Regions from separate parts of the Acidovorax sp. M2(2025) genome, predicted to be linked through region 2. Evidence: predicted binding sites of a transcription regulator. Region 2 holds the regulator's gene; the other holds the start of a gene.
What was found. The regulator FNR, encoded in region 2, switches genes on or off when oxygen is low (the NO sensors DNR and NnrR bind a similar motif). The targets are predictions, from matches to a motif close to TTGATNNNNATCAA.

Region 1 (3,402 bases), 1.2 Mb from region 2:
ATCGAGGTGGACGGGGCGCGCTGCGTGTAAGGGCACCTGTTTCAACGCCAGCGGCCCAACCAACCCAGGCCGGCGGCCCAACCCACCCCGCCAATCCGCACCGTGGCAGTGCGGATTGGTTTGACGCCCTCGGGCCGGCGGCCTAGAGTGCCGCCGATGGTTGTGCCGCCGATGTTTACAAGCCCCGCCACGCCCGCCAGAGCCACCGCGCTGCCGCGCCGCGCCGGACGCTGGCAGAAGGCACTCCAGGCCGGTGATCGCGCGCTCGTCCCCGTCTGCACCCTCGCTGCAGATTCCTGAGCCCGGCGACACCCTTCCCCTCCGCATTCTTTTTTCGCGCACCTCCTGTCGCCGGGCCCTCGCCCAGCGCCAGCTTGCGCCTTGGTGACCCCAGGGCGCGACTTCAGGAGTGCCCATGCCCCCGTTTCCTTCGGGCGAGATACCGCCCGCCCCCTGCGCGCCCGCGGGCCGCGCCATCATTCACCCCGCAGAGGCTCCTGGCCCGGTCCGCTCCCTCCGCATCTGCGCCGGCCAACGGGCCGCAGGGTTGCCAAGCGGCTGCAGCACCGCCAGCGCGGAGAACGCACCATGACGGCCGGGGTGTGCCCCGCAGGCCTTCTTCCACACCGCACGGCCGGCATGCCGCCGCGCCAGGACGGCACCAGCGCTTGGCGCGCCCGGCTGCGTGCGCTGGGCGGCCTGCTGGCCGAACTGCGCATCGACGTGGACCTGTCGGGCCGCGACATCCAGCGCGAGTTCGATGCCTTGCACGAACGCCTGCGCTCCAACCACCGCGCCCGCGATGCGATGCGCCCGCTGCCCTTGCCCCTGCACGGCCTGGAGCTGCGCATGCGCGAGGCCGACGGCGAGTATTTTGTGTACGCCATCGACCCGCGGCTCCAGCGGATCGTGGCATACACGGTGTTCAGCCGGCTGGTCGAAGTGGACCGCGCCACCGACCGCCACCTGCGCGCGCCCCACACCCGGGTGGCGGATGGGTACCGCCGCCAGGGCATCGCGTCGGCAATCTACCGCTGGTGGCTGGCCTCCGGCCGCAGCCTCATCACCGGCGCACGCCAGTCAGCGGGCGCCCACGGGCTGTGGATGGCCCTGGCGCGCGACCACGAACTGGCGGCGGTGCGCATCGACGCCCGCAAGCGCCTGGCGCAGCTGACGCTGCCGCCGCCGGCAGGCTTCTTTGGTGCGCTGGACACCCGCCTGGTGCTGGTGGGGCGCGACTGCCGGCTGGCGGACTTTGCCCAGCCGCCTGTCAGCCCAGCACTTCCCGCAGGGCCGCCTCGTACAGGCTGGTGAGCTTGTCCATCACCGTCAGCAGGCGCTCGCTGGTGGTGGCCACGGCGCTCAGCCCCTGCTCGTCGGCGGGGCGGCGCAGGGCCGATTCGAAGAACAGCCACTGCGATCCCGCCAGTTCCAGCTCGTTGCGGATGGCCGCGGTGGACACGGGGGTGGCACCCAGGGTCTGCAGCGCCTGGCGGAAGTCGGCCGCATCGGCGGCCAGCTGGGCTTGCACGATCTTGGACTGCGCCTTGGCTGCGGTGAGGAAGTAGTTCTTGGCCAGCCGCTGCGACAGCATGCGCTGGCGGCCGGCCAGGCTCACCAGGCGGGCACTGGGCGCCTGCGCCAGTTTCTCGATGGCTTCGGTCACCGCCTGGGCGATGAGCAGCGTGCGGTCGGCCTGCTCGGACGCCGCCACCACCGCCGCCGTTGCCGTGGCGGGCGTGGACGTCATCTGGTTGAGCAGGGCAAACTGCTTTTGCACCTCTTGCAGCTGCCGCCCCACTTCGGCGGGCCACTGGCCGGACTGCATGCCCTTGGCCAGCTCGGTGCTGCCCACCTGGACCATCTTGCGCGCCAGGCCCATCACGTCCACCGCCGCGCTGGGCAGCACCTGCAGGTACTGCTGGCAGTAGGCCTTGGCCATGCGCTGCGACAGCGCCCGGAACCAGCCGGCGTAGTTGATGGCCCCCGACAAGCCCATTTGCGCCTGGGCGCCGGTGGCCCAGGTGGGCAGCAGCACGCTGGCCGCCACCCATTGCACCGCCGTGCGGCGCTGGCATGTCGCGCCCAGCACCGGTACGTCGCGCATTTCCTGCATGTTGTTCTCCTGAAACGAGGTGCGCCATTGTTGCGGCGCAGCACCGGGCCCTGGCTGCGCCATGTCAAAGGCCGCTCCTGCGCCCTCGGCGGCCTTCCGCTCCCGCTGCGCATAACTTGACCGCGATCAACTTTCCCCATGGGGTCTTGTCCCTGCCGGAAGGGGCCATGCGGCAAAATCCGGGGCATGTCCGAACGTGTGATTCCCCTGGTGGACCAACGCCTTGCCGCCCTGGCGGCGCAGGTGCCCGCGCATGCCGCCGCGCCCACCGGTGTGCTCGCCGACACCCTGGGCCGCCCGCTGCGCGACCTGCGCATCAGCGTCACCGACCGCTGCAACTTCCGCTGCAACTACTGCATGCCCAAGGAAGTGTTCGACAAGGACTACCCCTACCTGCCGCACGGCGCGCTCTTGAGCTTTGAGGAGATCACGCGGCTGGCGCGGCTCTTCCTGGCGCACGGCGTGCGCAAGATCCGCCTCACGGGCGGCGAGCCCCTGCTGCGCAAGAACCTGGAAGAGCTGGTGGCCCAACTGGCCCAGCTGCGTACGGTGGACGGCGTGGCGCCCGACCTCACGCTGACCACCAACGGATCGCTGCTGGCGCGCAAGGCCCAGGCCCTCAAGGATGCGGGGCTGAACCGCGTGACCGTGAGCCTGGACGGCCTGGACGACGCCGTGTTCCGCCGCATGAACGACGTGGACTTTCCGGTGGCCGACGTGCTGGCCGGCATCGAGGCGGCACAGGCAGCCGGGCTGTCGCAGATCAAGGTGAACATGGTGGTCAAGCGCGGCACCAACGAGCACGAGATCCTGCCCATGGCGCGGCACTTCCGCGGCACGGGCACCACGCTGCGCTTCATCGAATACATGGACGTGGGCGCCACCAACGGCTGGCGCATGGACGAGGTGCTGCCCTCGGCCGAACTCATCGAACGCCTGCGCGCCGAACTGCCCCTGGTGCAGCTGGACCCGAGCAGCCCCGGCGAAACGGCCGAGCGCTGGGGTTACACCAACGCGGCGGGGCACTACGACCCGGCGCTCGGCGAGATCGGCGTGATCAGCAGCGTGACCCAGGCCTTCTGCCGCGACTGCAACCGCGCCCGCCTGTCCACCGAGGGCAAGCTGTACCTGTGCCTGTTTGCCACGCAGGGCTACGACCTGCGCACCCTGCTGCGCGGCGGCGCCAGCGACGACTCCATTGCCGCCGCCATCGCCCCCATCTGGCAGCAGCGCAGCGACCGGTATTCGGAGCTGCGGGGCAGCCTGCCGGCCGACGAATCGCGCGG
Region 2 (3,402 bases):
GAACCAGCCCATGGCCGTCACCTCGATCCCATCAGGGCGCATGGCCACCAGCCCCTGTTCGGCCATGGTTTCCAACTGCGTCAGCTCGGGGCCGAAGTAGCTGCGGAAATCGATGAGCCACGCCTGTTCCATGGGTTCGAACAGCAACTCGCCCTGGCACATCAATGCCATGATGACCGCACGCCGCACCAGATCATCGCGGGTGAGCGCCAGTCCGCGAACCACGGGGAGGCGCCCTTGGTTGAGCAGGTCGTAATACTCGTCGAGCGTCTTGGCATTCTGGCTGTAGGTGGCGCCGACCCGGCCGATGGCCGACACGCCCAACCCGATCAGATCGCAGTCGGGCTGGGTGCTGTACCCCTGGAAGTTGCGGTGCAGGCGGCCCTGCCGCTTGGCAACAGCCAGCGCATCTTCCGGCAGCGCAAAGTGGTCCATTCCCACATAAACGTAGCCCGCGTCCATGAAAGCATCCAGCGAGCGGGACAGCATGGAGACCTTCCCCGCGGCAGTGGGCAGCTCGGCGGAGACGATGCGCCGCTGGGGCTTGAAGCGCTCCGGCAGATGGGCGTAGGCATACAGGGCGATGCGGTCCGGACGCAGTTGCGCGACCTGGGCCAGCGTGCGGTCAAACGACTCGGGGGTCTGGCGCGGCAAGCCGTAGATCAGATCGACGTTGACGGACTCGAATCCCAGCGACCGCGCCGACTCGACCAGTGAGAACACCTGCTCGGCAGGCTGGATGCGGTGCACGGCCTTCTGCACCTCGGGATCGAAATCCTGCACACCGAAACTCAGCCGGTTGAAGCCCAGCTCGGCCAGCAGGGCAAGCCGCTGCGCGTCCACGGTACGGGGATCGACCTCGATCGAATACTCCCCCCCGGGCGCCAGCGAGAAGCTCCGCTTGAGCATCGCCATCAGTTCCCGCAGGCCATCATCCGACAGGAACGTGGGCGTGCCACCGCCCAGGTGCAGCTGGCTCACCACCTGGCCGGTACCGCAGCGGGCCGTGTGCAGATCCACCTCGCGGCTCAGGTACCGGAGATAGACCTCGGCCCTGTCATGGTGTTTGGTGATGATCTTGTTACAAGCGCAGTAGTAGCATAGCGACTCGCAAAACGGTATGTGCACATACAGCGACAGCGGCAGCGCTTTCGTCATGGAGCCCAGACGCCGTTGCTCCAGCGCGAGGGCGTAGTCGTCCTGTCCGAAAGCTTCCACGAAGCGGTCAGCCGTTGGATAAGAGGTATAGCGGGGCCCTGGCACGTCAAAACGGCGCAGAAGGTCGGGCGAAACAGCGGTCATGGGCAAATTCCTTGCGTACCTTTTCACTGTGCCGTAAGCTGCACCCAGCGTCCTTGACCTGAATCAAGCAATGACATAACGCGAACAGCGACAATTTGATGCATGTCAGTCGCTACCAGGGCCTCTGGAACCACCCGTGGGCATGCGCGACGATATGCTCGAAACTCTTATCAGCACCTGTGTCTATGAATCCGCTCACCATCAAAGTCGCCTGCTCCAACTGCAACCTGCGCGAGCTGTGCATGCCGGTCGGATTGAGCGAGGACCAACTGCAGCGAATTGATGAAGTGGTTGCCGTGCGGCGCAAGGTGAAACGCGGGGGCACCCTGTTCCGCAACGGCGAGTCGTTTACCTCGCTCTATGCGATCCGCACAGGCTTCTTCAAGACATGCGTGGCGACGGAAGATGGCCGCGACCAGGTGACGGGCTTTCAGATGGCGGGCGAGATCATTGGCCTGGATGGGATTGTCAATGACCACCACACCTGCGACGCTGTCGCACTGGAAGACGCCGAGGTGTGCGTGATGCCGTTTGACCGCATCGAGGAACTCTCCCGCGAGGTCACGGCCCTGCAGCACCACGTGCACAAGATCATGAGCCGAGAGATCGTTCGCGAACACGGCGTGATGCTGCTGCTGGGCAGCATGCGCGCCGAAGAACGCCTGGCGGCCTTTCTTCTCAACCTCGTGCAGCGGCTGCACGCCCGTGGCTTTTCCCAGTCCGAGCTAGTGCTGCGCATGACGCGGGAAGAGATCGGCAGCTACCTGGGCCTCAAGCTGGAGACGGTGAGCCGCACGTTCTCAAAGTTCGTGGAAGAAGGGACTGTCGAGGTCAAGCAGCGCCATGTGCGCATCCTCAATACCGACGCGCTCAGGCGCATCGTGAACAACCAGCAAGCCTGCCACTGACACGTTAGCGGCACTGCAGTCAGCGCGACCAAATCGCGCGGCACAACTGGCCGTTGCAATCCCAGGCGCATCCACCGCGCCACACCGTCTTTTTGACGGAGCTGCGGGGCGGTAACCCCACCCGCCCGCTCAGGGGCAGGAAGGCGTTTTGCGGCAATCGTCTGGACGGTCGCCCTCGGGCACCGGGCAGCGATTGAGTTCGAAAGGCGACATCGCCAGCAGGGTGGTCAGCGCGCTGGACACCATGGCAATTCCCCAGAACGCAAAAAACGCCAGGGTATAGACCCCTTCCCGCGAGAGCGCCAGCGGTTGTCCGAACCAGTGCAGATCCTGCGGATCCACCAGCGCAAAAACCAGCATTTCCATCACCGCCGCCATAAGAAAGGCGGGCCAGGCAATCCACATCAGGCGTTGCGTCCACATTGGTTTGTCTCCTGCAAAAACGCACAAGCAGCCAGTCGCCAGGCCAGTGTAATTCAGCGAGGCTGGTCCTGCACAGGCGTGGCTGCGTGGTTGCGGGCCTTCATGGCGGGAGCCAGGCTCTTGCTGGGTTCGGACAGCGTCTTGTTGATCTCCACCCCTTGGCGGTAATAGTCTTCCGCCACCACGGGATCAGGACGCGACAGCGCAAGCCATAGTGTGACGAAGCCGGCAATGATCACGATGACGGGGCCGGCAATGATCAGCCAGACATGGCCAAACTTCCACCACGGTGCTGTGGCGGGTGCGGCAGCGCCAAGTGCGGTGCTGGTAGACATGGGCTCACTCCTTCAAGATTGAAATGTTCTGTGCAAGGCACCAAGCGCCTTGCACCAGTATGCCTGCGTGCGCTACCGCGGCACCAGGAAGACCGACTTTTCCGACACGTGGTCTGCAGCACCCAGGGCCTGGATGTCGAAATGCACGGCGTGCGATCCTGGGGGCACAGAGCCATAGGGCACCTGAAGGCGCACGGCGACCCAGCGGGACTCGGCAGGCCCGATCTCGACTTCTGGCTCGGAAGCGACCTCCAGGCCCTCGATGCCGCGCGCCGCGATGCGGTACCGCTGTGGGCCTTCGGTGGCATTCATGATTTGCAGACGGTAGATGTTCTCCAGCTTGCCTCCCGCCACGATGCGAGACAGTGCGGCGCGATCACGCACCACGTCCACCTTCAGCGGCGTGCGGTTGACCAGGCTCACCAACATTCCGA

Region 1: a site for FNR is predicted at 2,233-2,246, ahead of ACOYR3_RS15130 (type IV pili methyl-accepting chemotaxis transducer N-terminal domain-containing protein). Genes of this name have one in related genera too.

What each region holds. Positions count from the first base shown of each region.
Region 1 is NZ_CP186262.1:3,259,221-3,262,622, forward strand. Features, by position in the region: gene ACOYR3_RS15120 (SDR family oxidoreductase) at 1-30, shown strand, start outside; gene ACOYR3_RS15125 (hypothetical protein) at 589-1,314, shown strand; gene ACOYR3_RS15130 (type IV pili methyl-accepting chemotaxis transducer N-terminal domain-containing protein) at 1,271-2,116, opposite strand; gene moaA (GTP 3',8-cyclase MoaA) at 2,303-3,402, shown strand, end outside.
Region 2 is NZ_CP186262.1:2,079,519-2,082,920, reverse strand. Features, by position in the region: gene hemN (oxygen-independent coproporphyrinogen III oxidase) at 1-1,302, opposite strand, end outside; gene fnr (fumarate/nitrate reduction transcriptional regulator Fnr) at 1,488-2,210, shown strand; gene ACOYR3_RS09660 (hypothetical protein) at 2,340-2,633, opposite strand; gene ACOYR3_RS09655 (FixH family protein) at 2,687-2,968, opposite strand; gene ccoG (cytochrome c oxidase accessory protein CcoG) at 3,041-3,402, opposite strand, start outside.